Regions from separate parts of the Paenibacillus sp. FSL L8-0641 genome, predicted to be linked through region 1. Evidence: riboswitches for the same ligand, from Rfam matches in the RefSeq annotation. Region 1 holds a riboswitch; each other region holds the start of a gene.
What was found. Region 1 has a riboswitch for cyclic di-AMP ahead of MKY16_RS12645 (3D domain-containing protein). Riboswitches for the same ligand answer to the same signal wherever they lie in the genome.
Positions count from the first base shown of each region.

Region 2: linked by a shared signal. The riboswitch ahead of MKY16_RS19775 (TrkH family potassium uptake protein) and the one ahead of MKY16_RS12645 (3D domain-containing protein) in region 1 are both predicted to bind cyclic di-AMP.
Region 3: linked by a shared signal. The riboswitch ahead of MKY16_RS00140 (3D domain-containing protein) and the one ahead of MKY16_RS12645 (3D domain-containing protein) in region 1 are both predicted to bind cyclic di-AMP.
Region 4: linked by a shared signal. The riboswitch ahead of MKY16_RS06790 (hypothetical protein) and the one ahead of MKY16_RS12645 (3D domain-containing protein) in region 1 are both predicted to bind cyclic di-AMP.

Region 1 covers NZ_JBBOUW010000001.1:2,852,955-2,860,220, reverse strand. The annotation lists gene MKY16_RS12665 (hypothetical protein) at 1-352, opposite strand, end outside; gene MKY16_RS12660 (M20 family metallopeptidase) at 395-1,573, opposite strand; gene MKY16_RS12655 (ABC transporter substrate-binding protein/permease) at 1,722-3,185, shown strand; gene MKY16_RS12650 (amino acid ABC transporter ATP-binding protein) at 3,172-3,894, shown strand; cyclic di-AMP (ydaO/yuaA leader) riboswitch at 4,125-4,293, shown strand; gene MKY16_RS12645 (3D domain-containing protein) at 4,300-4,968, shown strand; gene MKY16_RS12640 (polysaccharide deacetylase family protein) at 5,161-5,967, opposite strand; gene MKY16_RS12635 (NADH:flavin oxidoreductase/NADH oxidase) at 6,273-7,266, shown strand, end outside.
Region 2 covers NZ_JBBOUW010000001.1:4,364,110-4,371,375, reverse strand. The annotation lists gene uvrC (excinuclease ABC subunit UvrC) at 1-390, shown strand, start outside; gene MKY16_RS19780 (CPBP family intramembrane glutamic endopeptidase) at 359-2,089, opposite strand; cyclic di-AMP (ydaO/yuaA leader) riboswitch at 2,351-2,504, shown strand; gene MKY16_RS19775 (TrkH family potassium uptake protein) at 2,918-4,258, shown strand; gene MKY16_RS19770 (potassium channel family protein) at 4,277-4,954, shown strand; gene MKY16_RS19765 (LysR family transcriptional regulator) at 4,960-5,865, opposite strand; gene MKY16_RS19760 (succinate dehydrogenase cytochrome b558 subunit) at 6,092-6,766, shown strand; gene sdhA (succinate dehydrogenase flavoprotein subunit) at 6,861-7,266, shown strand, end outside.
Region 3 covers NZ_JBBOUW010000001.1:28,943-36,208, reverse strand. The annotation lists gene purR (pur operon repressor) at 1-45, opposite strand, end outside; gene ispE (4-(cytidine 5'-diphospho)-2-C-methyl-D-erythritol kinase) at 227-1,081, opposite strand; gene MKY16_RS00165 (small, acid-soluble spore protein, alpha/beta type) at 1,226-1,405, opposite strand; gene veg (biofilm formation stimulator Veg) at 1,568-1,849, opposite strand; gene yabG (sporulation peptidase YabG) at 2,051-2,947, opposite strand; gene rsmA (16S rRNA (adenine(1518)-N(6)/adenine(1519)-N(6))-dimethyltransferase RsmA) at 3,003-3,887, opposite strand; gene rnmV (ribonuclease M5) at 3,895-4,440, opposite strand; gene MKY16_RS00140 (3D domain-containing protein) at 4,587-5,735, opposite strand; cyclic di-AMP (ydaO/yuaA leader) riboswitch at 6,007-6,289, opposite strand; gene MKY16_RS00135 (TatD family hydrolase) at 6,491-7,261, opposite strand.
Region 4 covers NZ_JBBOUW010000001.1:1,498,053-1,505,318, forward strand. The annotation lists gene MKY16_RS06735 (Cof-type HAD-IIB family hydrolase) at 1-118, opposite strand, end outside; gene MKY16_RS06740 (DeoR/GlpR family DNA-binding transcription regulator) at 188-949, opposite strand; tRNA gene MKY16_RS06745 (tRNA-Glu) at 1,195-1,266, shown strand; tRNA gene MKY16_RS06750 (tRNA-Lys) at 1,353-1,428, shown strand; tRNA gene MKY16_RS06755 (tRNA-Leu) at 1,444-1,526, shown strand; gene MKY16_RS06760 (MarR family winged helix-turn-helix transcriptional regulator) at 1,690-2,145, shown strand; gene MKY16_RS06765 (helix-turn-helix domain-containing protein) at 2,331-2,705, shown strand; gene MKY16_RS06770 (helix-turn-helix domain-containing protein) at 2,799-3,182, shown strand; gene MKY16_RS06775 (hypothetical protein) at 3,307-3,528, opposite strand; tRNA gene MKY16_RS06780 (tRNA-Leu) at 3,871-3,953, shown strand; gene MKY16_RS06785 (glutathione peroxidase) at 4,100-4,585, opposite strand; cyclic di-AMP (ydaO/yuaA leader) riboswitch at 5,052-5,224, shown strand; gene MKY16_RS06790 (hypothetical protein) at 5,340-5,735, shown strand; gene MKY16_RS26100 (potassium-transporting ATPase subunit F) at 5,919-5,996, shown strand; gene kdpA (potassium-transporting ATPase subunit KdpA) at 6,146-7,266, shown strand, end outside.

The DNA of each region.
Region 1 (7,266 bases):
TGAACATAGGCACACGATTCATAATCGCGCATAGCATAAAATATCGTTTTAGCTCATGCCAACGCCAATCATATTCTTGCTCCGTAATCTCTGGGTGGGCTTCCATTACACGATTCCTTACGCTATGAGCATAGGAGACGGGAATGGATTGCTCCAATAGCTGCATCAGCTCCGTAATCTCTGGATGACGCTCCTGCGTAAGGGAAGAAGGAGAAGGGGAGCTGAGGAAAAAAGCATTCCGGCGCCGTGTTTTTCTGTTTCCCCGGTTCCTGCGTATTGCACGGAATATAAACCAAAAAATGATGAGGTCTATCACAATAAACAACGTCCAAAAGCTACTCATACTATCCATGATGGCTGGCTACTCCTTTCTGAAATAACACGGAATTAAGATTTAGCGTTCGTTATTCAGCAGAGCGAATTCTTTTTTTATCTGGGCTAGCAGTTCAGGATTCGTGATTACATCGCAAGCAGTCCATGCCAAAGTTCTCGCAGCCAGCAGCATTCCTTCCATGGCTCGGTCCTGCATCGCCAAATCGCGGAATTCTGGTGTATGCAAGGCATGCTTCTCGTCAATAACTTGAATGTAAGGATGAATAGCAGGGCAATGAAGCGATACATTTCCGATATCCATGGAGCCATGATCTTCGCCTTCCGTTATATCTTCTTGCGAAATGCCAGCCTGCACCAAATTTGCGGTAAACGCATCGGAAAGTACACGGTTCGTGACCATTTCATCATAAGAAGTCTCATAATTGGAGGTCTCCAAACGACACCCGGCCTGTAAAGCAGCTCCTTCAGCAATTTGAATAACACGGCGAGTCAGCGGGTTCAGTTCTTGACGTGTAGCGGCCCTTACATAAAATTGGGCTGAGGCGTAATCAGGAATAATATTGGCTGCTTGCCCACCCTGATTAATGATCCCATGGATACGCACTGTACTTTTTACTTGTTGACGGAACGCATTGATGCCATTGAACGTTTGAATCACAGCGTCCAGCGCGTTAATGCCTTCGTGCGGGCTGGCAGCCGCGTGAGCGGATTGACCAAAAAATTCGAATTGTACAGCATCAATCGCCAGCGATTTGCCTGATTTTTCGTAACGATCATAAGGATGCGTCATAAGTGCTATGTCGCAATCATCAAACAAACCGGCAGAGGCCATAGGGACCTTAGCACCACGAGTTTCTTCGGCAGGTGTGCCGTATACCCGTACTTCTCCACCAGTTTCGTCGATGATCGACTTGAGGCCAACGGCAGCACCGGTACTCATCATGCATATCAGATGGTGCCCACAGGCGTGTCCTAAACCTTTCAGAGCATCATATTCTGCCAGAAAAGCAACAATCGGTCCGGATTTTTCAGCTTTGTAAGTTGCAATAAAGGCTGTTTCTATGCCCAAAACGGGTGCCTGGACCTCAAAACCGTGAAAAATGAGTTCTTCTTTTAAACGGGCAGCGGCCAGAAATTCCTCGTTTCCAAGTTCAGGATTTGCCCCAATATATAACGAAATGTCCTTAAAGCGTGGGGCATGCTGCTCAATTGTCTTTTGAATGGTCTGTTTAAAATCCATGCTGAAAACTCCTTTATATAAGCTGTAATGTAGGTACTGCGCTAGGTATGCTGAAATTGTACTATAACATTCATTGCATAATCATGCATATTCATTTATAATGACACAATCTTATTTATTATAAAGAATTTAAGGAGAGAAAAAAAGATTGAAAAAGGCATATCGTTTTACCGCCCTGGTTTTGACGGCGGTTATCTTGCTGTTGACGGGTCTTCCCATGCTCAATGCATACGGAACGGAAGCAAAACCACAGAAAAAACTTGTAGTGGGCATGAGTGCCGACTTTCCGCCGTATGAGTTTTATAGAGTCATTAATGGTAAGAAAACCATTGTTGGGTTCGATGTGGAGATTGCCAAGGAAATCGCCAAGGATCTGAACGCAGAGATGGTCCCAGAGGACATGAGCTTTGATTCCTTGCTGCCTGCTCTGCAAAGTGGTCGTGTAGACTTGGTACTGTCCGGTATGACACCGACGGATGAGCGCAGAAAGAGCATTGATTTTTCGGATGTGTACTATCACTCCAAACAAGTCATTATGGTACGCCCGGAGGATAAGGACAAATATTCAACGATGGCTACTCTGAAAGGAGAGAAGCTCGGTGCACAGAAAGGGAGTATTCAGGAAGAAATTGCACAAAAAGTGCCTAATGCTTCGGTTACCTCATTGGATAAAATATCCGATCTGGTACTCCAGCTTCGGACCAAGCGTATCAACGCAGTTGTAATCGAAGATACCGTGGCTAAAGGATACACACTAGACGGTACCGTGACACTTGCCAAGGCAGTACCTGAAGATGAAGGTGCAGAAACTGCCGTAGGTATCCGTAAAGGAAATACTGAATTGCTTACCTCTGTAAATAAAACGTTGGCTCGCCTGAAAGCGGAGGGGGCGATTGAGAAGTTTTCTACAGAAGCGAGTGCACTGTCTGCCGACAGACAGGTTTCTTCGAATAGCATTGTAGATATATTTATGAAATACCGTAGTCTTTACGCTACGGGTATTGGCTACACTCTGTTGTTGTCTGCACTCGGAGTATTGTTTGGATTCATTATTGGTCTGATCATATCCTTGCTGCGAATGAGTGGTATACGTATCATTGAGTGGTTAGGTACCACATATGTCGAGATCCTGCGCGGTACACCTATGCTGGTACAGCTCATGATCATTCACTACGGAATTGCTTTGACGCTGGGTATCAATTTTACCCCACTCCAGTCGGGTGTGATCACATTGTCTCTGAATAGCTCGGCATATTTGGCTGAAATTTTCCGTGCGGGTATTCAGGCTGTAGACCGTGGACAGATGGAAGCAGCCCGTTCGCTCGGGATGGGGCGAAGCAAAGCAATGCGTCACGTCATTTTACCGCAAGCATTTAAATCTATACTACCTGCTATTGGTAATGAGTTTATTACAATCATTAAAGAATCATCTATTATTTCGACCATTGGGATGGTGGATATTATGTACCAAGCCCAAGTCATTAAGAATATCACCTATGAAGGATTAAGTCCGTTCGTAATCGCAGCCGCTATTTATTTTGTAATGACATTCAGCTTGTCTAAGCTGCTTGGTTTATGGGAAAGGAAGTTGAGAGCCAGTGATCACCGTTAAACAATTGCGTAAATCGTTCGGCAAGAATGAGATTTTAAAAGGCATTGATATAGATATCGCCAAAGGAGAAGTTGTCGTTATCATCGGTCCCAGCGGTTCGGGGAAGAGTACGTTTTTGCGTTGTATGAATCTGTTAGAACAGCCGACGGATGGGGAGATTTTATTTGAGGGCGAGCCGATTACAGCTCGTGGTCATAATATTAATGTAACCCGGGAAAAAATGGGGATGGTGTTCCAGCATTTTAATCTGTTCCCACACAAAACAGTGTTGCAGAACCTGACGCTTGCACCGACGCAGGTTAGAAAACAGTCAGGTAAGGAAGCGGAAAAAATTGCATTAGAACTCCTGCGTACCGTGGGGCTCGAGGATAAGAAGAATACCTATCCGAACCAGCTATCCGGCGGTCAGAAGCAACGTATTGCGATTGCGCGTGCTTTGGCCATGCAGCCGCACGTAATGCTGTTCGATGAGCCGACTTCTGCATTGGACCCTGAAATGGTTGGAGAGGTTCTGGATGTAATGAAGAAGCTCGCCGAAGGCGGTATGACAATGGTAATTGTAACGCATGAAATGGGCTTTGCCCGCGAGGTAGGCGATCGAATTATCTTTATGGATAACGGTCAAATTGTGGAGCAGGGTGCACCAGACCAGGTATTTGGCACTCCAAGCCATGATCGCACTCGTGATTTTCTTGCCAAAGTATTGTAAGAAAGTGCTGGTCTAATCATAAAAGAGCTCTCCGTTGACGGAGGGCTTTTCTTATTTTGTCACCATTTCCCCATACTTTCGTAACAAATATCGATTTCTTAATGACAAAATTGTAACGAGTGTAGTATGATGTTCAGGGTTCCCAACATTTTCATGCGGATAAGGTTACAAAATTGTGATATTATGCAGTAAGCCAAAACTTACCGGGACAGCATGCGGTTAGACAAGCGCTGAAATGCTGGCCCAAACTATGGGAAGTGCGGGGGACGTAACAACGGCAGCCATTCCGATACGTCATAAGACGATGAGGAATATGCCTAGGGGTGAATTGCACAAGCATAGGGCTTCTCCTGAGTCCGAATCCGACAGCTAACTTCGCAGGCATAAAAGAGGAGGTACATATCTTTGAAACATTTAAAACATATTGGTAAAACGATGAAAATTGCGGTGCTTGCCGCAGCTATTGCAGGGTTGGCACAGACAGCTGGAATAGCGGATGCTGCCTCGCTTCACACTGCCAAAGAGGGCGATACCTTCTTTTTGCTTGCTCAACGTTATGGAGTATCGGTAGACGAGCTAACAAAGGCTAACCCAAACATTGCCTCCAGCAATATATATGCAGGTCTGCAAATTAAGGTGCCTGGCGAAAAAAGTGTAAAGGCAGCTTCGGAATCGAAGCCGCAGCTTCTTACGGAGAAAGCAGCAGCGAATGAGGCGCCAACGATTGAAGCTTGGGGTAAAACATTCAACTATAGCAAAATAGTTGACGTTAAGGCTTCAGCGTATTCTGCCGCAGCCGATGAGAATGGTAAATGGGGCGCAGTGGACTACTACGGCAATCCGCTTAAACTAGGTACAATTGCGGTAGATCCTAACGTCATTCCGATGGGCACGAAAGTACTGGTTACAGGCTACTCCCATCCAGGTTTGCCGGATCATTCTTTTGTAGCTGTCGCTCGCGATCAGGGCAGCGCCATTACAGGAAAGCGGATTGATATCTTTATTCCAGGCAACAAATCATTTGTGAACGACTTTGGATTTCAAAATGTGAAGCTGTACGTTATTGATAAATAGCATTGTACGTATATACAGTTTAATTAAACATAATATATATTATGTAAACATAACGCCTATATCCGTATATATCTAGGTCGGACTCTTATCAGGTCCTATCCGTAAAAAGGCTGTCTTGACGAGCAGAATACTTCTGCTGGTAAGACAGCCTTTTTACTTGCTTTAGCTTGGACCTCAATTATAAACATACTGTTATTTTCGTTCCGATGTGTGGAGTAGCCGGGGGACTGTCACAAATTTGTAGCCCTTAGCTTTTAGAGAGTGAATTAGACCCGGCAAAGCTTGGACAGTGCCTTGCAAGTTGGAACTTTGACCTCCACCAGCGTGCATTAAAATAATAGAGCCAGGCCCTGTAGCTGGAATCACATTTCGCTGAATTTGTGTTTTACTTAGTCCCTTCCAGTCGAGAGAGTCTACATTCCAGTTGACAATCATGTAGCCATGACGACGTGCCCACTTTATTTGAGGCTCTGTAATTTCACCGTAGGGTGGACGAATCAACTTGGGGCGAAAACCTGCGCTGGCTTGTAAAATACGTTCTGTTTTTGTAATCTGGTTGCGAAAGCGTTCTGGTGTAGCCTTCCTAAAATCCGGATGAGTATAGGAATGATTTCCTATAGCATGGCCTTCACGGATAATACGACGTATAATCCCCGGATGCTTTTCCGCACGGTGACCGACGATGAAAAAGGTGGCTTTGATGCCGTTGGCGTGTAATACGTCCAAAACCTGCGGCGTATACCTAGAATCGGGCACATCATCAAAGGTTAAGGCAATTTGGCGGGTGTGTGGGCCGCACATTTTAAAAATGTCCGCATGTTTTTTACGCAACATTGCTAATGTAGGAGTAGCTCGATCTGTACTCAGATGTACAGAAGAAGCAACAGCTGCTTCCTTGGGATGGGGCGTTCCGATCTTGGGAGGCGCATCCGCGTGAACGGGTAAACTTGAAAATGCTAGTAACAGTGCCAAGCATGGCAACACTCCCTTGTACGGCATATGTATCCCCCCTTTTCGTGCAGTGGTACCTAGTGGTGCTCTCGACTATTATGTACCTGTCCTATTAAAAATATGCTGGTTACCAAGTTAGGCTCATAAACGTCTGGAAAGAAGTTCGCGATGAAATGATTATCAATGAAGATGATGGAGCTAAACGTACATATTCTCTTAAACATGACCGAAAACAAGAGCATTTTCGCAAGTTTTAGCCTTACAACGGATTCGGTATCCCGTGACAGCTGGTGTATAATGGGGTTGCAATTCATAATTATACAGACATGGAATTGAAGGAAGGAAGGATAAAAGTGACCGACTTGTTTACTCCTTATCAATTAAAGGGGCTTTCTTTAAAAAATCGGATTGTTATGCCCCCGATGTGCCAATTCAGTGTGGAGGCCGAGGATGGAAATCCGACGGATTGGCATCATGTCCATTATGTGAGCCGAGCAGTAGGAGGTGCTGGTCTTATTATTGTGGAAATGACAGCGGTTCATCCTGATGGACGTATTACGGATCGTGATTTAGGTATTTGGAGTGACGAACATATTCCTGCATATCGTAAGATTGTAGAGGAAGTTCACAAGTATGGTGCCAAAATTGGCATTCAACTAGGCCACGCTGGACGCAAGGCCGAAGATGCTGAGCAACCTGTGGCTCCTTCTTCGATTCCTTTTAGCGAACGCCTTAAAAAGCCGCACGCCTTAAAGACAGCAGAAGTCAGGGAACTGGTTCAGGCATACAAAGAAGGCGCGCGCCGCGCGGTGGAAGCCGGTTTTGATACGGTTGAGATACATGGCGCTCACGGCTATCTGATCCATCAATTTCATTCGCCTTTAACAAATACGAGAGAAGATGAATATGGCCAGGATCTGTCACTGTTCGGTGTTGAGGTCATACATGCTGTTAAAGAGGTTCTTCCTGCTGATATGCCTGTGCTTATGCGGATATCTGCCAAAGAATACGTCGAGGATGGATATAATGTGGAATACATAACAGGTGTAGGGGAACGATATCGTGATGCAGGTGTGGACATTTTCCATATCTCTTCTGGTGGCGAGGGTCCAATTGGTTCTGGCGGAGGGCCGTCTGCGCGTGCTGGCTATCAGGTGGATTTAGCTCATACCGTCCGTGAAAAGCTGAATGTACCTGTAATTGCTGTTGGATTACTGGATGATTATGAAGACGCCCGTCGGGTTGTTCAGCAAAAAGAAGCTGATCTGGTAGCAATAGGCCGCGCCATGCTGCGTGATCCCTATTGGGCGTTGCATGCATCGCGGGAGCTAAAAGTACAGGCCGACA
Region 2 (7,266 bases), 1.5 Mb from region 1:
GTATTGCAAAATGAGCTGGGTTTGTTCATTCCTGTATGTGGTTTGGTGAAGGATGCCAAACATAGAACATCCCAACTATTGGTGGGAGAATCCTCTGAGGCCGTGACACTTGCACGTAATAGCGAAGAATTTTACCTGCTGCAACGGATTCAGGACGAGGTTCACCGTTTTGCCATCACGTTCCACCGCGAGCAACGCGGCAAATCTATGGTAACTTCCCGGCTGGACTCTATTCCAGGCATTGGCGAGAAACGGCGTAAGTTACTGCTTAAGCATTTTGGATCGCTCAAAAAAATAAGAGAGGCCAGTGTCGAAGACTTCCGGCCTCTCTCTATTGGGGATAAGCTTGCGCGTCAGATTATAGCTGCCCTTCGGGAGGAGGAGTCGTAGAATGCGACTCCTCTTTTTGTATAGGTTCAAACATCATTCGATTTGGTTTTTTAGGACTAAACCAATAAATGATGTAACCCACGATGGCTGGAAGTAAGATCCAGAATAGACCAGCGCTCACATTCACAGTGTCTCCCAGACTTATCACACTAAGTCCCATTAGAATGCTGTCAAAAATAACGTGGCTGAACATAGCGGCAATAAAGCCGTAACGCAGGAACACAAAACTGAACAGCAAACCAAGAAAAGTCAGCTCAATAGGTCTGGAAATCACTGGATAGATCGGATAAAGTGTATGTCCCAGTGCCCAAATCAGCGTGGTGATCAGACAAGCAACAAAAGTATTTTTCACTATTTTTTTGACCATCGGAATACCAAACAGACGGTAGACAGTCTCTTCTCCAATACCTGCCATCCAGGCCATAATTGGCAGCAGCCATGGATAAGCCATATTGTAAGGGGATTGCGTGGCATCTGTTGTGGAGAATGTATTAAATGTGCGCTCCAGTATAAAGAATAAAATGGATTGTACCCCGAGTAAAATAAAGGCCCACAAGTAGCCGACATACATACTGCGAAGCACATACAGCCCGTAGCCCGGCTCTTTCGCACGTGGCCATGCATTCAGTCCAACCTGACGCATAAGTCCGTCACCGCCGACCAAGGAGAAGTAGAGCGCTACAGCCATGACGAAGGTAACACCAATCTGGAAAACCATAAGAAATATAAGCATGCCCTTACCGCCTGCTTCTGCTTGCAATAAAGGCAGCATGTTCATGGTCCCAGCTATACTAGCAATAAAGTATATAACGGATAGAACAATGCCGCGTACAAATGAAGTATGTCGTCGGGTGAGTGATGCATACACAATGGCAAGTACACCCAGCGCAAAGCTAAACAGGGCATAACCCGCATAGGTCATCCAATTCGCCCAAAATGTTTGCTTTTCGATATAATCGGTATAGGACGACGGGGCCGAAAAGCTTTGAGTGAAGGAGCGAACATCACCGTTTTCAAAAGTAAAAGCCAGTGTAAGTACCGAGGCGCCGATTTTTTTATCGTCTATGGTATACTTTAATCCGCCTTCTTGTTCAGTGGTCGCGAGCTTTAAATCCGCCGGCTTAAAGCCAAAGCGCTTCACCCATACAGCGGCCGCCTGCTCCTTGGCTTCAAGCGTCATGCCGTCCTCAGCCACACGTACAAGCCTGTTACGTGCTTGTTCATCCGTAGAAATATCAGCCTGCGTGTAATTGGTGCTGGAGGTGATCCGTTTAAAACTAACGACCTTCCCAGTGGATAAATCTACGTGAATTTGCAGCTTGCTCTTCGCTGAGGATTCAGGCAGATCGACCCGAAAGGTTTCGTAAGGGTAATTTTTCTTCCATGTACGGTCGTACTGTTGAAGCAGTTTTTCTCTAGATAAATAACCGTACAAATCTGTTTCGGCCTGATAGGTCACCAGAGGCTTCTCTGGCTGTGATTCAGTATATCCCAGCTCGGAGCGGGCGAAGTCCAATGCGTGTATAACCGCTTCTTGTTTGCTGATGACCTTTGCATTCATTACTGATTCTGGACTTGGATTGCTAAGCGAGGGAATAAGCAATTGAAAGATAAAAAAGCAAATCAGGCCAATCCCGCCCAGCAAGCCTAATTTTTTGAAGTTGGCCGTGAGCACGACCGGTTTCCCGATAGGATTCATGAGTTTCCTCCTTAATCTGTAAATAAGAACATCCATTAAAGATATCATACTGCACAGGTTCCCGCCAACAGACCAGCGATATTCATGAAAATAGAGTGAAAGCACTTTAAAGTTCCAATAAAATAAGATAAGCTGCGATTAAACGATGCCCATTCGCAAAATAAAGCCAATTTCACGTTTTTTCGACGAAATCGGTTTTGTGATCTGGATATAGAAGGATTATAATCTTGAGGCAATGCCTATAAAATACATAGGTAATGATATACAGTTGAGCCGAATTTCTATGGGAAAACGGGGGAACCATGTTACTGGGGTGAATTTTACAGCCGATCACTGGTGGATCGGAAGTGTAAATAGGGCATACTGTGCTGCCCGAATCCGTCAGCTAACCTCGTAGGCTATGAGCAGGAACCAAGTCAGGCACTCGGTTTTCCGGTGTCTTTTTTTGTGCGTATAAAAGTGTTTGGATTGGTTAGATAGACCGCTGCGGGTGCAGATTATTCTTCCGATTGCTGTTATCCCCGGATTTTTTGATTGTATACCCCCTTTAATGGTTAAAATCCGGAGATAAAGGCAAACGCTTCGCTTCTTCAGAACAATTCTGCCCCCTTCGCTACTGCCCGCCAATAGCACAGGGGGCCGAGTAGTGCTTGACATGCATTCTTCCTGTATTCAGGGAATGCTAATTATAGTTAACTAAGGTTTGGAAAAATCAAAAAATTCAGGGGCAACGACGATCGGAAGATCAAATGGAACGCGTAGCGAGCTTACACCGTATTAAATCACTGTTTTTATAGTTTTAAGGATTAGGAGAGAAGTGATGAATAGATGAATCCCAATGCAAGCTGGCTCCGGCTTTCTCCACCGCAGATATTCGTTGCGGGCTTTGCCATTATCATTCTAATAGGTAGTTTATTGTTAATGCTGCCGATCTCCAATACAACAGGAAAGCCACTTGCGTTTATAGACGCTTTGTTTACTGCCGCTTCCGCGACCTGTGTTACAGGGCTTGTCGTAAAGGATACGGGGACCTTTTTTACAACCTTTGGTCAAGTTGTTATCGTGGCGCTCATTCAGATCGGCGGCCTAGGCTTTATGACCATGGCTACCTTGATTGCACTGGTGTTCAAGCGTCGGATTTCCCTGCGGGAGCGTCTCATTTTGCAGGAAGCGATGAATCAGACTTCTGTAGAGGGAATTGTCGGGTTAATCCGTAAGGTATTACTGTACTCACTGGTTATTGAAGGCGTATGCGCTACGATATTCTCGGTTCGCTGGTCCTTTGATATGCCCGTAGGCAGGGCGATTTATTTTGGAATCTGGCATGCCATCTCCATGTTTAACAATGCTGGTTTTGATTTATTCGGTGAATTTCGCAGCTTGACAGGTTATGTATATGATCCGATTGTTAATTTTACAGCCATGTTTTTGATTATTTCAGGCGGCATTGGTTTTGTAGTGATGTCAGACCTGGCAGAATATCGCAAGCGCAAGAGACTGTCCTTGCATACCAAGGTGGTACTCAGCATGACGGGCGCTATGATTGTAGTCGGCACGCTCGTGATTTTTGTATTTGAGTTTACGAATCCGAAGACTCTCGGCTCGCTTGATTGGGGTGGTAAGCTATTGGGATCTTTATTCCAGTCCGTTACTCCCCGTACCGCAGGTGCCAATACCTTGGACATTGCAGGCTTGCGGCAGGCTACGCAGTTTTTTATCATCATACTCATGTTTATCGGGGCTTCTCCTGGCTCTACTGGAGGCGGGATTAAGACCACAACATTCGCCCTGCTCATTGGAGCGGTGATTTCGATGCTGCGGGGGCGGGAAGATATTGTACTGTTCAAGTACCGACTTGCGCAGGGACGAATTTACAAGGCTTTGACCATTACACTGCTGGGGTTGCTGTTCGTGATCGGGGTGACGATGATTTTGTCGGCAACCGAAGATCATCATTTTCTGATGATCTTGTTCGAGACGGTATCTGCGTTTGGTACGGTGGGGCTGTCGATGGGGCTTACACCTGATTTGACAGTCATAGGCAAGCTGGTGATTACCCTGACGATGTTTGCAGGTAGACTGGGGCCACTCACGCTAGCTTATGCACTGGGGCCGAAAAAGGGTAAAGAATTATATCGTCATCCGGAAGGTAAAATGATTATAGGATAAGGGAGTTTTCGAGTAGATATGAAGACGCAGCAGTTTGTAGTTATTGGCTTGGGGCGGTTTGGCTCAAGCCTGGCTTTGCAATTGGTGGATATGGGGTGCGAGGTGCTAGGCATTGACCGGAATGAGGATGTTGTGGACAGTATGAGTGAGATGTTGACACATACTGTCGTGGCGGACGCTACCGATGAAGACTCGTTGCGATCACTGGGCATCCGTAATTTCGATTGTGGCATTGTTGCTATTGGTGATGACATTCAGGTAAGCATCCTCACCGCCATTTTGCTGAAGGAGCTGGGTGTGAAAAAAGTCGTAGCCAAAGCCATATCTGTGCTGCACGGGCGTGCGTTAGAAAAGCTCGGTGTGGACCGGATTATTTATCCAGAACGGGATATGGGTATCCGGGTGGCTCACCAGCTAGTCACGCCTAATTTGCTCGATTATTTGGAGTTGTCTAAGGAATATAGTATTGTGGAACTCAATGTACCTGCATGTCTGAATGGCAAAACGCTAGCAGAGCTAAATGCCCGTACCCGCTTTGGTTGTAGCGTCGTGGCGCTTCATACGGCGAATGGTATCCTGATCGCACCGACGGCTATGGATCGATTAAAAGCCGACGATATTATGGTCATCATCGGCTCGAATGATAATATCGGCCGCTTTGAGGATGAGGTTGTTAATGTTAATGAAGAGGGCTAAACCCTTTACACCATACGGTAGCCTGCAAACGACGCACGTGTCTCGCTAATCCAGCGTCGTGCTGTCGGACCGAGATCGGTCGTCTCCGAGTAAATGAGGGAGGTCGTTCGGCGTGTCTCCTTCAAATCGGGCAAGTACAGTGCAGTGAGTCCATTATCCCGTAATAGTTCGCTGCGCAAATAGGATTTGGGTAGCAAGGCAGAAGCCTTACAGGTTGGAAGCAGGCGTACAATTGCCTCGAAGGAGTCGATTTCCATGCGGATATCCGGCATGATGCCGCTGCGCTGGAACAAGTCATCCGTCAGACTGCGATACCAGGTTCCTTTGGAGAAAATAATCATCGGCAGTCCTTGCAGATCTTTCATCGAGGCCGTTCCTGTCTTGACGGTTAATTCATGTCCAATGGGAACAACGAGCTCCAAATGATCATCAAATAGCGGAATGCAACGCAGTCCGACTTCATGAATGGCAGATCCGACAATACCGGCGTCTGCTTTTTTGTCACGTACAAAGGCGACGATTTCATGGGTTTTACCGGTGAGCAGCTTCAGCTCGGTTTGAGGATGCTTGCTCATAAAAGCTTCGACAAGGGTAGGCAGCGTTGTCTGGAGTGTCGTGAGACTTGCGCCGAGTGTAAGCATACTCTGGGCTTCATTTTTGTGCTGGGAGAGCTTTTGTAAGAAGCGAAGCTGTCGTTGCCGTTGCTCTAGTGCGAATGTATAAACAAATCGGCCGGTGGACGTAATTTCGAGCCGTTTGCCCCGACGATCAAAGAGATTTACACCCAGCTCTTCCTCTAGCTTGGCAATTTTGCGGGACAGGGCGGGTTGGGACAGATTCAGCAGTTTGGAGGCTTTATTCAGGCTGGACTGCTCGACAATGACGGCAAAAGCGTTCAAATCCTCAAACAAATTATCCACTTCCTCTCTATATGCAAAAAAGACATAATAATTAATACGTATATTGCAATTCCATTATAAGCCGAAAAGGAGTAACATGAAAGCGACACAAGATGTTCACACTTTTGTTTTTCCTAATAAGGGACACCTTGTTGGACATTTCCTGTCGGGAACTGTCATTTTATATGTTATATTACTATTGAAAACGCTATTATTGGGAGAAGGGAGCATGACCTAGATGAGAGGATTTTATTCCAGAAAGCTGCATTCGCTTCTTGGCGTCATTCCGTTGGCTCTATTTTTTGTTGAGCATTTGGTGACGAACTTCACAGCGGTGGAGGGCGGCAAGGAAGGATTTAATCGCAGCGTGGCCTTCCTGAATGGTTTGCCGCTGGTTATTGTGCTAGAAACTTTATTCATCTACTTGCCATTACTGTTCCACGGAATTTATGGCTTGTATATCGCTTATCAGGCTGACCCGAATGTAAAAAGGTTCGGCTATTCACGTAACTGGCGCTTTCTGTTCCAGCGTATTTCCGGCGTCATTACGTTTGTATTTATTATCTGGCACGTATACGACACACGCTTTCAGGTCGCTCTGGGTAATGTAACCCATGAGGAGCTAGGCGGCGTCATGCATGGCATCGTGACAAACCCGGTTTATTTTATTTTGTATTTAATCAGTGTCGTTTCGGCATCCTTTCACTTTGCTAACGGACTGTGGGCATTTATGGTCAGTTGGGGGATTACTGTGGGACCACGTGCGCAAAAAGTATCTTCTTATATCTGTATGACCCTATTCGTGGTGGTGTCTATCGGCTTCATCGCTTCCCTGCTTGCATTCCGCAGCGCGGAATTTCAGGAAACAGCAACTGCCTTGGTGCAATGCAGTACTTTTAAACAACTACTGTAAATGAGTCATATCCATTATACATTGTGTTGAAATTCTATTTTCAAACGTAAAAGGGGATTTGGTTAAAAATCCTGAAAAAAAGGAGTGAGCAGAAATGGCAGCATCCAACATTATTGTCGTGGGCGGCGGTCTGGCAGGTCTAATGGCTACGATCAAGGCGGCAGAGGCGGGAGTTCACGTTCATTTATTTTCTTTGGTTCCGGTCAAAAGGTCCCACTCCGTTTGTGCTCAAGGTGGCATCAATGGTGCGGTAAATACCAAGGGTGAGGGAGACTCCCCCTGGATTCACTTTGATGATTCGGTCTATGGCGGGGATTTTCTGGCCAACCAGCCTCCGGTAAAAGCGATGTGCGAAGCGGCTCCGGGGATCATTCATCTCATGGACCGCATGGGCGTCATGTTTAACCGGACACCGGAAGGACTGCTGGACTTCCGCCGCTTCGGCGGTACCCAGCATCATCGGACCGCCTTTGCTGGTGCGACGACAGGACAGCAGCTTC
Region 3 (7,266 bases), 2.8 Mb from region 1:
TTGCGTCATTTCCACCAATCGTGAGCTTCTTTTAAGTTTTTTCACAACAATTCCTCGCGATCTATTCTCCTGCCGCCCGCTTCGTACAGTAAAGCACCGGCGGACTGGCCGGTTGCTGGCGGAATGTAAGTGATATAGTGAAATCCGAATATTTAATAGTAAATATATCATCTTCGTACGTATTTGTACAACAATTGCCACTATAATAAGAAAGAAATATCTAAAATCAGGTCAAAAGTCGTACTGCGTACACATCTTTACAAAACCCTCTTAGTCCATTGTAAATCCGTGGCACTTTGGCTTCCTTCGATACTAGTCCGAACACCGTAGGTCCACTACCTGACATCAGCACACCGTCTGCTCCTAAGCGGATCATGGAGTTTTTAAGATGCTCTACCTCTGGATACAGCTTTAGTGTTACATCCTCCAGTACATTCCCCAGTGCGTTGCATACATCGGTAAAAGAAGCGTTACGGATCGCATGCTCCATCTGGCGTGCAGACGGGTGGTGCGTAATCTGATCCGCTTTGACACGACCGTACACTTCAGCCGTCGATACATTAATCGGCGGCTTCGCAAGGATCACCCAGCATTGTGGCGGATTCGGAAGTGGCTTGAGCAGTTCTCCGCGTCCACTCGCTAAAGCTGTACCCCCTGTAATACAGAAAGGTACATCTGAGCCCAGCTCCGCACCCAGCACCCTTAATTCGGCATCCGAGATACCAAGCTTCCATAGCTTGTTCAGTCCACGCAGCGCTGCGGCAGCATCACTACTTCCACCCGCCAACCCTGCTGCCACCGGGATATGCTTATCCAGATGGATGTGGACGCCCGTAGACACGTTATAACATTCTTTGATCAGACGCGCAGCCTGAAAAGCCAAATTCTTTTCATCCAATGGTATGTACCCGGCTTGACTTGAAATAATAATGGTATCACGCGGTAACTCAGACATCGTCAATCGGTCAGACAGATCGACCATGGTCATAATCATTTCGACCTCGTGATAACCATCGTCCCGTTTACGTAGAACATCAAGCATTAAATTGATTTTCGCCGGTGCTTTTTCATATATTTTCAAGGCGTTCACCCACCTTCAACTTTTCCCTCAAGACAGCTTAACATATTATATCAGACTCAGCGTGTCAAGTCATGAGGTTCAAAAAAGCGGAGATGACCCGGTCTAATCCCGGATATCCCCGCTTTTCATCAGCACCACCGATGGCTACGATTTGCGAGAAGCAGCCTGCTCAGCAAGCTGGATGGCCCGCTTGACCATATTGCCCGCATCCTTGGCTTTAATGCCTCCCCAGCCTTCTTCCTTGACCGTGTCGTAAAATCCAAGATCTTTGGCCAGCTCGTACTTTAGCTCCTCCGACATGACACTCCGTCTTCTTCGGCTCATACATACGCCTCCTTCGGCAATGGAATAAGGAAGATCATTCCCGGCTTAGTATGTGCAGAGATGTCATGCTTCATCCTGCTCTGTATATACAAAACGGCCCCGTCATTTGAAATGACGAAGCCGTCGTTAAACCTGCAAAGCTGGTATAAATCACGAAATGAATTAAGGTGTTTCAAAATATTCGACTACACTTGTATGGGAGTCGGGATCATATACGCTGACTTCCACCGACTCGGTAAGGATGTCAGCATAGCTGTAGGAGACACGTTTAAACGTCTGTTGCTCCTGATCCAGCTTGACGATAAAAACAGAAGGGTACGTTTCTTCCAAGACACCAGTTCGTTCGACGGTCTTACGGCGTCCGCCGTTAGCCCGCAGCAAAATTTTTTGCCCTACATGTGCGTCGAGACTGCGTTTGATTTCCAACAGCGTATTTTTAGCCATTGCCTAACGACCACCTCTTTCCTTGTCCATTATAACGAATTTTAGAGGGATTGTCAAATCGAGCTAAATATTATAACAACACGAAAAATAAGTTGTCAATTTAATTTTTTGCGAACAGGAATAATTTATATAAAAAATGACAAAAAGCCTCTGAAAGCAGAGGCTTTTTGTTCAAGTCAATCCTATTGGCACATTTGAATCCTAGATTGCAGAAGGCGTTACTTTAAGCGTTGACAAATTTTCAAGCTTCGGCAGGCCGATGCGATAGCTTCCTCTGGTTTCAATTCCACCCACTCCGCGACTGCCGCTGATTGTCTGGTGAAACAGGTCCCCCATATTCACCGTATCACGGATCGAAGTAAAGGCCGCCTTGGCAGCCACGTAAACGGGGTCCAGCGCGTGAATCAGGATACGCCCTGGTGAACTGGCGAAGTTCGCTCCCGCACGCAGCAGCGCCTCAAAATGGGACTGGCACGCCCCCGCTACAATGGTCAGCGAATCCAGATGACGTTCATATTGTCTTGCTACCTGAATTGCCGCCACAAAATTTTGCGAATTTTTATAACTTTTCAAGCTGTACAAATCGTAAGGCTGTGGCTGCTTTAGCACGCCATCATGTCCGGTAATCACTACAATATCCGGACGGATACGGGGAAGCAGCCGGTACAACGTATCCGCCATTGCCGATTCATGAACGTGATGTCCCTCTGCAGGAACACGGAGCTGTTCATATAAACTGAGACATTTTTTCAAATAGCCGGGATCTCCATCCAGATGAAGAACCTTTCCCGGCATTTCAAAATACGTTGACTCGACTGGATCACTCCAGTCCCCAACCAGAGCTGCCTGACTACGAGCAGCTTGCTGCTGGCGTGCCCGTTGCAACAGATTAAGAGACTCACCAGCCTTAATGTGAGCCTGCTGGGTCTTACCGCTAATCTGGTCTGCAGGCACTCTGACCAGATCGTTCACCGGGGAATCGGCCAGCAACCGAAATTCTATTCCCTTAATGATCGCTTTATCCCGCTGGATGTCCTCAACGCGAAACGTGACATCTCCGCCGTACGATTTCCGAACGACCAAGTCTCCTAAACTCATCACACTGTATCACCCCTCGTATATCGTATGGGTGAATGCACAGTTTGGTTCCAGCTTAGGATATACCTGCTTCCACCAGAACAGCACTGAGACGCGCAAATTCCTCAATACTTAGCGTTTCTCCTCGACGGGAGGGTTCAATACCAGCTTGTTGCAACAACGGCTCCAACGTGTCCTTGTTCTCTTTGGTGAAGAATCGGCTTTTTAAGTTATTGGAAATCGTTTTACGACGCTGGGCAAAAGCAGCATGAACCACTTCAAAGAAGTGCTTCTCATCCACCACTTCCACCGGAGGGGCTTCCCGTACACGCAACCGAATGACTGCAGACTCCACATTTGGCTGGGGAATAAATACTGTATTCGGTACAATACAGACTAATTCAGGTTCGCTGTAATATTGTACTGCAATGCTCAGACTACCGTAATCCTTCGTTCCAGGAGACGCAGCCATACGCTCAGCCACTTCTTTTTGGATCATAACGACGATATTCTCCAAAGGGAGCTTGTCCTCCAGTAGCCTCATCAGAATCGGTGTAGTAACGTAATACGGCAGATTAGCCACGACACTTACTTTACTCACGTCTGCAAAATCAGCTGCAAACACCTCGCGTAAATCCAGCTTCAGCACGTCTCCATGACGTACCTTCACATGCTCATAAGGGGCCAACACTTCTTCGAGAATTGGCAGTAGCCGCTGGTCAATCTCAACAGCGGTAACTACCTTGGCCGATTGCGCCAGCTTCTCGGTCAAAGCGCCAATCCCAGGACCAATCTCAAGTGCGCCCTTCGTCTCATCCAATCCGGCAGCATTCACAATCTTATTGAGAATATTTTGATCAATCAGGAAATTTTGTCCCAAACTCTTTTTGAACGAAAAACCGTGCCGTTGAATAATTTCCTTTGTACGCCGCGGTGTTGCTATATCTTGAATTCCTGTCATACGGATATCACAATCCTTCACTTTCAATTTGTGCCAGCGCTCCGGCAAATTCCTCGCGGCTGATCTGAAATACAGAGAGCCGTTTATGTAGCTGCTTTCCGTTACAATAACCAATACCCAGCACATTCCCTAAGGCCATACGGCGTGCAGCAGCATTGGGGTGGGTGATAAGTCCAGCATCAATCAGGTCCGCCCACTCAATCAGCGGGTCGGCGCCTTCTACTGTCGTATGAACCCGTGCGAGAGCGTGTCTGATCGCTTCCGGTGAGGCATTCTCCACACCAATATCTCCTTTGCGCGTCGCTTCTGCCTCGGGTATAAAGGCCTGCTTGCAGCCGGGTACCTTGGAAGCGATAATCTTACGGATGCGCTCCCCTGCATGATCGGGATCGGTTAAAATGATGACCCCCCGCCGCTCCTGCGCCAATGCAATTTTACGCAGCGTCATTTTATTAATGGCTGAGCCGCCAGTTTCTATCGTATCCGCTTCAACAGCGCGGCGAATGGCCACCGTATCATCCCGGCCCTCTACCACAATCACTTCCTTGATCATTTGCATTTCCCTCCACTGCTACACAGCAAGCTATATTTATCTTTCCCTGCTTTTGAAAACAAAATAAGAAGAGGATATCCTCTTCTTAGCATGGCATAACTATGTTGTTAATACTATCGCATTGCCCTCAACATACACAACCTGTTTTAGTTGATTTCAGGCTTTACCGGTCCGATAACATATACGGTTTTACCGTGCTTACGACCAAATTGGTTGGCTCGGCTCAAACTCTCATAATACACATCGATTTTGTGGCCTTTAATCGCGCCACCGGTATCCTCCGCACGGCGGAAGCCCACCCCTTCGATATACACCCACCAGCCGATTGGAATTATACTCGGATCGACAGCGATGGTACGGCCTTCCGTCACGCGCGTGCCGGATGCAGTACGTGTACCGATACCTGGCTCCTGTGAGGAATACGCCGTCATGGAGACATTTTGTAAAACTTTGCTATATTTAAAATTGACGCCTGCTTTACGGACAGCACTGCCCGAACTAACCGTTGTTGTCTTAACCGCATCATTGGGACCGACGGAAGCAGCAAGAACGACCGGCTTTTTCTTCGTTCCTACCGCAATAACCTTATCCACACGGTTCTGTGCAACTTCCTTGTTAACCAGCTGTTTGGATACCAACTTTCCATCATGATATACCTTTTGAACGTGCTGGACTACCACACCCGATTTGCCGCTTTGAATGACCCGATTATCGCCTTTATAAAGACTTGGATCGGCCGTTTTGATGACCTGATAAGGCACCTGTTTTTTCTGTTCGACCTGCTGTTTCTTCACACGGACGATTTTTATGTCCATGTTAGACGAAACAGAGGCATCCAACGCAGGATAAACTTTATCCGTTGACGATAATTTATAGCCCGAGGTACGAATGGCACCTTCTACTGTATTTTCTGTTGTGTACAGCTTTTTCGTCTCATTGCCTGAAGATACTTTAACTTGATTGGCACGTTTAATGACTACGCGGTCCCCATCCTGTACTGCTCCATTTAGCGGCATAGAAATTGTATCATGCGGCTGAAGTGAAATGGAATGCTCGCTCAGCAAATCTTGAAGCTTGGATTCCCGGGTTTCTACCGCAGATGCCTTGCCATCAATGACAAAAAAGACTTGTTTTTTAGATTGCGTGTACATCAGAATTGAAATCATAATCGTTAGCGCGATTAGAAAAATAGCAACCAAAGCAGCCTGGCGCACATTCTCTTGCTTCCAACGCAATACGTAAGACATGCTGGATGAGCGTGACTCATGGGTCTCCTCTTTTTGGAAAATGCCCATTTCCTCCGTCCTCCTTACATAGCCCGCCGTCTGGAGTAAGACATAGTTGAGATTTGACGTGACTATAACAGATTTTCTACAAGACAAGCCCAAACTGCGACTGTCCTGCACCATGTACCCGTCTTCGCGGCATGCTGTCCTCCCCTGTTTAACCACAGTATGATGACAGATTTTCTTTTATTCACAACAAAAAAAGCCAAAGAAAGAGACTAGAGAGCTCTTTCGTGGCTTCCGGCATGTGTGAATATGCGGGAAAACTCATGCACGAGATGGCTTCTCTCTTGTTACGCTTACGGGGTTAGCTGTCGGGTTCGGACGTAGAGAGTCGCCCTAGCTTGGGTCAACCGCTCATGGCGGTCGCCTTCACATTCACCCCGAAGACCCAGAAAGAAATCGAAATACGGCTCCTCTACCTGTTCAATCCCATCTGGGAAAAGAATTTAGGTCGAGCCGGCTGGCGGAAGAGACGTTCCCTTCTTGCACATAAGCCGGACGTACTGTAAGCCATATCGGTTCCCCCGTTCCCTGTAAAAGGGACTCAGCGAGACTGGTTCATGAAATGACTTGTTGATGTTTACATTCAAACAACAATTCACTGAAAAGATGATATCCTGTTTCCATGCATGTTGTAAAGCAGGTTTCAAGTACATTTTTCAAAATATTCGGTTAAAATATTGTAATATTCTCGAGTTTCCTGCAACAAATTCATGATTAGCTTCGTCTATCTCTTTATTTTGATCGATTTCTTCGCTTTTTTATTGAATGTCAAATCGTTCCAAGGCATTTTGGGTCGTTATTGACACTAATTCCTCCACTGTAATCCCCTTAATTTGGGCTGCAGCCTCTGCTACCAGTCTCACATGCGCAGACTCATTTCGCTTCCCGCGAAACGGATGCGGCGTCAGGTAGGGCGCGTCCGTTTCAATGAGCAGACGGTCCAGTGGCACCTGTGCCAGCACCTCTTTTGGCTGCTTGGCATTTTTAAACGTAATAGGACCACCGAAGGAAAGGTGAAATCCCATATCCAGCACCATTTGGGCTGTCTCCCAGCTCCCAGAAAAGGAGTGCATGACTCCGCCAATCTCACTCGCTTTTTCCTCACGCAAAATCTTAACAATATCTTCATGGGCATCCCGGTTATGAATAACAATGGGCATTTTGAGCTCACGAGCCAGACCAATTTGATTTCGAAACACCCGATGCTGAACATCCTTCGGTGATGTATCCCAATAATAATCCAGACCGATCTCTCCGATGGCTACGACCTTCTTATGACTGCATAACGATGCAATCCATTCTAAATCGCCCTCTTGCATTGTAATCGCATCCTGCGGGTGCCATCCAACTGCCGCATAAATAAAATCATACGTCTCGGCCAATTTCATGGTGGATGGAATGGTCTCACGATTAAATCCGATATTGATCATCCGCGTTACTCCTGATTCGACAGCACGTGCTATAACTTCTTCACGATCTTCGTCAAATTGTGGCGCATCCAAGTGAGTATGAGTGTCGAACAAATCCAAGGTTT
Region 4 (7,266 bases), 1.4 Mb from region 1:
CAATTGTCACCTGAACGCCTTGCTTTTGTGCTTGGCGTATAGCCTCCGCGTTCACTTTGCTTATTTTTCCTTCCTCGTTCAGCAGTGTTCCATCCATATCAATCGCAAACAGTTTCATTTCTCTCCAACTCCTGTCTTTCGATATCTCTGTGATAAATCTTGAGTTCTAGCTAAGCAGTTTCATATTTTATGAGGGGACAACAACTTCAATATCATGATGTTGCAAAATTTCCAGCATTGCTGGTTCTGGCAAGCGATCGGTGATCACGATATTAACCTCAGATAAATCAGCAAAACGATACGGGAAATTAATTCCGAATTTCGAATGGTCCGCAAGGATGATCACCTGATCCGCCTGTTTCATCATCTGATGCTTCAGCATACCGTCTTCTTCATGAATCAGGCTTAGTCCGTGGGATGATATGCCTCCAATCCCGATAAAAGCTTTGTCTACAAAATAGTGAGACAAAGTGGCGATTACGGACGAGCCATATACATACCGGTGCTCTTTTTGCAGGCGGCCTCCCAACAGATGAATGGAGACACCGTCTTTTCCAGATAGTACGTCGGCCTGATTAATTGAATTGGTGATAACCGAACATTCCTGCACATTCAGTCTTTCTGCACACGCCTGTACGGTGGTAGAGGAATCCAATATAATACGATCCCTATCTCGTACCATGTTGGCAGCCAATTGTCCGATCACTTGTTTCTCCTCAGATACAGTAAGTAGTCTTTCGTTATAATTTCCAATTGGATCGTGATGCAGTTTAGGGAGAAGGGCGCCGCCGCGGGTGCGAATAATTTTTTGATGCTCCTCAAGTTTTACCAGGTCTCGACGGGCCGTATCCCGTGAAACATTAAAAATTTCACAAATATCATCCACCGAAATACGCTTATGAAGCTGTAAGTAATCAACGATTTTTAACATTCGTTCTTCCTGATACATAGAAAGCTCCTCTGAAATATAATGATTTCGGTATCTCGTAAGTGATTATAAGTAAATGTAAGTGATATTGCAATCATTTATCATGATTTTTCAGGGATTAGATGATTATAGATAAGTTAATGTAAGTGGACATGCATTTTGTAATGATAAAAACTGCTTTTTTTAAAATTTAAAAAATAAGTATTGCCATTTGTTATTCTATTTGATATACTCTTTCTTGTCGCCAAGTTGGCGCATAATAATAAGGCCCGTTGGTCAAGGGGTTAAGACACCTCCCTTTCACGGAGGTAACAGGGGTTCGAATCCCCTACGGGTCATTGTTGTCTTTATAGACTACATGTTGCATGCTTAAGGGGAATTCCTGAGGTCTGGTCTAATGGCGGACAGCTTGGATGAACAGCATGAGCCATTAGCTCAGTTGGTAGAGCACCTGACTTTTAATCAGGGTGTCGAAGGTTCGAGTCCTTCATGGCTCACCATTTATATTTTGTTATGCGGTCGTGGTGGAATGGCAGACACGCTATCTTGAGGGGGTAGTGAGCGTACGCTCGTGGAGGTTCGAGTCCTCTCGACCGCATCAATGGAATGAACGGAAAAGTCTCTCGCGGTAGAGGCTTTTTTTATTTGTGTAATGATGTAATAAAGTAATGATTATGATGAAATAATGATTCCATAGTATAATATAACGCCATAATGTTATAGAATGATAAGTATAAACTTATGAAGTGACGGTGAAAAATATGGACACTCAACTGTTAGGAAATATATCAGAAAATATTTTGGGCTTGTTTCCGATTGTGAAGAAGAAATTTTTCACCTACGGTCCGCTCGATTTCCCATTACACTTGTCGCCTAATAACTTTCAGGTGCTAATGCTCCTGCGTGAAGTACGTTCGTCTACGGTATCTGATTTATCCAAACAGCTTAATGTCTCACGTCCGAACATGACTCCTCTTCTGGACAAACTGGTGGAGCATGGGTTGGCTGACCGCCAGTCGTGTGATTCGGATCGCAGAGTCGTGAATGTGGCGATTACACAGGAAGGCGATGCTTTTTGTGAACAGGTATTTCATACCTTCTCCAATAAAATTCAAGAAAGACTGGTGTATCTGCCAGAAGAAGATTTATTGCATCTGAGTGAAACTTTGAATGAATTGAAGCATATTTTACTTAAAATCGACAACTCTGCTACGTGATTGGCGTAAGTGGACTGGCTTAAAGACCGCCCTTTCTTCGGAAAACAGGCGGTTTTTGTTGCGTGTTGTGGTATAATGGAAACCAACATACATAATTCGGTAATTTTAGCATACGTGATCTTTGAAATGGGAACAGAGAACATGATATCGTTATTTGAGAGCCTGCTAGGGAGGAAGGAACTTCTATGCAATCTATTTACCATCGCATCGAGGAACTCATCAAGGAACGGGGAATGACGAAAAAGGCGTTCTGCCAGCAGTTAGGCATTAGTACAGGGAACTTCGGGGATTGGAAAAGAGGAAAAACGACGCCGGGCACGAATAAACTCATTGAAATCGCTTCTTTTTTTGATGCGAGTCTGGACTGGATTATGCTGGGTCGAGATATACAGGGTGAGGTGCTGAAGGAGTCGCAAGACCCTTATTTTTTTGACGCTTCAGGGCAACTGAATTGCCAGGGGGAACCGCTTAGTGAGGCGGAAAGAAATTTTATACTTGAGTATATTGAATTTACCCGCTTTCGTAAAGAGAAAAACCAGCGCAATTCTACTATGGGGTAATGGTTGCTTAGGATTTAATGGGGATTACTAATGAGTAAGGCTGAAAAATGAAAATTATTTCAGAAAAAGTTACTGTTTCGGAGGGGAAACATTTTGGGAGATCAAACTATTTATCAGCGCATTGAAGCTTTGATTAAAGATCGGGGAATGACCAAGAAGGCATTTTGTGAAAAGCTTAAAATCAGTTCAGGGAATCTCGGTGATTGGAGAAGGGGGAAAACAACGCCGGGTACCACTCATTTAATTCAGATTTCGGACTTTTTTAATGTATCGCTCGATTGGTTAATGAAAGGGATTAAGCCGGGAGAAGGCGTACTTCAGGAGCAGAAGGCTGCTTATTTTTTTGGAGTGATGGGGCCACTGAATTGCCAGGCAGAAGATCTTGAGACGGAAGAACAGAATTTTATTTTAGAATATGTTGAATTTGCGAAATATCGTAAGCAAAAAAGTGAGAAGGATAAAACAAAGCCGGAATGATTTTTTGGCTAAAGATTGTCTGGGTTGAAAACCCGTAAACGAACTGGAGGAGTTCGCTTTACGGGTTTATTTGGTTTCTTGGTGATATGGAATGACCTGTATGTAACTGGAATGCTTGTTGGATTTAGAGTGGCGATGCCTCCTTATAATCGTTATCGTCGATGTTCAGAATTGCAGCAACTTGTTTTCTGTACCTTTGTGCTTTGCGGGTGCCGTGAATCAGATTGGACAAGCGTGAAGGCGGAATATTGTGTGTCTCACAAAATGTTTTCTGATCCAGTCGAAGTTCGACAAGCCGTTGTTTGATGGCCCACCCGAAGGAGGTGACAGGCATTTTGTTGTTCAAAAGAAATCGCCCCTTACGGATTCTTACGGAATAATTGGTGTGTTATAATAATCATCAGTAAACATGTTAGAATTAACCATCTGAAACTATGATACACTTTTATACGTGTTTTTACAATCGTAAATACGTTATTTTGTCAAATTAATTACTTAGTTAAGTGCCAGGTGGTTCTGATAATCCGTAAGGGGGCAACATTAATGCATAGTTCAGCAAGCGGTTATCTTTATACAGGACGGTATTATTATCGCTCATATATGTAAGTTAAAATAATTATAATATTTTTGTTTACAAATAGTTGATGAGAGAGTATAATAAATCTGTTGCCTCAATACATTATGATTTGCGGTCGTGGTGGAATGGCAGACACGCTATCTTGAGGGGGTAGTGGGCGTACGCCCGTGGAGGTTCGAGTCCTCTCGACCGCATTATATGCAAGACCTAGTTAAAAAAGCATCCTGACACGGTTTACGTGAAAGGATGCTTTTTTTTGTTAAGTATTTTTCGTTATATTCTTTAGCCACGGAAGCCACGGTTGCAACAGGTCGTTTATTAACTGTGATAATGAAGAATGTCAGTTTTGCTGCAAAAGCTTCTCTATATCTCCCGCCAGCTTATCTGGAGTAGTTTGCGGTGCATAGCGCTTAAATACGTTACCTTCTCTTGTAATTAAGAATTTAGTAAAATTCCATTTGATCGCTTTGGACCCTAATACCCCCGGAGCTGTTTGGGTCAGGTAGCGAAATAAGGGGGGTGCTTGATCGCCATTGACATCTGTCTTGGCGAACATCGGAAAGGTGACACCATATTTGATCTGGCAAAACTCGGAGATCTCCTCACTGGAACCTGGCTCTTGTTTGGCAAACTGGTTGCTGGGAAATCCCAAAATTTCGAGCCCCTGTTCATGATACTGGTCATATAGCTCTTGTAGCGCTTTGTATTGGGGGGTTAACCCACATTTGCTGGCAGTGTTCACGATAAGCAGAACGTTCCCTTCAAATGTGGATAACGGAATTTGTTTCCCTTGCAGGGTTTGCGCATCATATTCATAAACGGTCATAGCATCTCTCCTCATTCAATATCCAGCAATTAAATTGTAGACAATTCAAAGAAGGGTTGCAAGTCTGGAAAAGCTGTATAAAGACCTCAGGCGCTGTAAAATCGTATTTTGCTCAAAACAGTAAATCGCACCGCAAATGGAGCGAATTAAGGTGTTTCTTCTTATAAAAGTGGGTTCAATCGGTGTTTAGCTGGTACATATAGCGTATTTTCTTCTCTTTTTACAAAAAAAGGCCAATAACGCTTTACCCTACGCCAATATTGACATGCTTGTCATTTTCAAAAAAGGATGAAAAACAGAGATTGAAGGAGCTGTGAGAGGCATAGTTGCATTGTAAGCGTTATTATTCATCTTCTATGCTCTAAAGGCCGATTTATAACCCTGCAGTTGAGCTTTACAGTCTTCCATGCGCGGGTGTATGATTCAAGACGTAATTTCAAATTAACTTGAATGAAGCAACAACGAAATGTCTACAGCGCTGAATTTTGCAGTTGCAAAAGCGGGGGAACCAATCGAGACTGTACGGCTTCGGAAGCCGTGTGTCTCATGGGGTGAATTTTCCGGTCAAGTGCCAGAAATAGGGCGACTCTCACGTCCGAATCCGACAGCTAACCTCGTAAGCGTACAGGGAGAGGCAACAAACCGCCGTGTGCAGCCATGGTTTATTTTATCATGGATATGTCAGAAGCCGGAGGAAAGCCTTTTTCCTTCGGCTTCTTTTTGTTGTCTTTTTATACCGGGAGAGGAGCTACTGATGGAAGGTCGGTTAATTATTGTCACTGCACCGAATGAAGCGGGCAGAAGTTTTGTGAAATTGCTTATTTTTAAAAAATTGGCGTTTGCAGTTCTCACGAATAGCGCCCAGGAGGAACGACAGCTCAAAAAAATGGGTGTGGAGCACATTGTCCGCATCAATACCATGCAAGCGGGAAAATGGAATTTTCCAAAAAAAGAAATTGGTAGTGTGTATTTGTTCGAGAACAGCTTGAATCTGACTTGCCGTTTCCTGCAAATATGTCGACCACTAACATCGGAATCGATCTATGTTATTACACACGGCTGTAATCCACAAGGAATTTATCGGGGATTGGGAGCGGACCATGTGATCTACACATTGAACGGAGAGGTGGGTTTTCTGCTGAACGGATAAGCACTTATGACATAGTTGTTTTATGATTTTATGATGGAATAAGAATGGCGATCTGAGGACCGATACGGAGGGTATAAACATGATGGATATATACATGCTGCTCGTCATGGCTGTGAGTTATGGAGTGATACTGCTGTTTGTACGCTGGTGTGATGCGCAGACCTCTAAAGGAGGACGAAGAGGATGATCGTTATACTCGGGCTTACAGCTATTGTGTTTATGTATTTAATCTACGCACTCCTGAACCCTGAAAAGTTCTAGTCACTTGTAGGGATAGAGCGGGCGGGAACAACAGATCTGAGCATTAAAGCATATTGGTAGCAGTTTTTCGCAAACGTGTGCACTTCATAGATGGTCTGAATCGGGTCTGTTGTTCCAAACGCAGGAGCATTTTGAAGGAGGAATAGAGGATGGAGCTGCTTCAAATTGGAATTGTGATCGTTATATTGCTGCTCTTGGTAAAGCCAATGGGTACATATATGTATCATGTATTCTCGAATGAACCGAATCGGACGGATCGGATTTTTGGCAGAACAGAAAAGCTGATTTATAAGGTAGTAGGCTTGAAGAAAGTGGAGAGCATGCGTTGGACTACGTATGTTATGAGTTTCATTGCTACGAACGCCGTGCTTGTGGCAATCAGCTACTTGCTGTTGCGTTTACAGGGAATGCTTCCCGGTAATCCGGCTGGAAACAGTAATATGGAAGCATCACTAGCTTTTAATACGGTAATCAGCTTTATGACGAATACGAATCTCCAACATTATAGCGGAGAAAGCGGGCTTACGTATCTGACACAGATGGCGTTCGTCACGATGATGATGTTCACTTCGGCTGCTTCCGGTTTTTCGGTTGCTGCGGCTTTTATGAGAGGATTGACGCGGCGCGGTGAAGGGATGGGCAATTTCTTTCAAGATTTTATTAAAGCTATTATAAGGATTTTCCTGCCGCTGGCCTTTGTGCTTACGCTGGTGCTGGTCGGATTGAAGGTACCGCAGACGCTACAGCCTACGGCGGATCTTACGACGCTGAGCGGAACACAACAGCAAATTTCTATGGGACCCATTGCTTCTCTGGAGTCCATCAAGCATTTGGGGACGAACGGGGGCGGTTATGCGGGAGCTAACTCTGCGCATCCTTTTGAGAATCCAAGTCCTTGGACGAACGTGCTGGAAATTTTGGCAATGTGGGTAATGCCGGCTTCGTTGCCGTATACCTTTGGATTGTTTGCCCGTAATCGTAAGCAGGGCTGGATTATTTTTAGCTCCATGATGGTATTGTTTCTTATTTTTCTATCCATTACGTATGTATCTGAGAAGACAGGTAATCCGTTAATCCAGACACTGGGTGTGGATGCTTCTCAGGGAAGCATGGAAGGGAAAGAGGTTCGTTTCGGTATTGGACAATCGGCTTTATTCACTGCGGTCACAACAGCGGCAACGACAGGTTCGGTCAATAATATGCATGATACACTAACCCCGCTAGGTGGCATGGCTGCTTTGGGAGAAATGATGCTAAACGTCATTTTTGG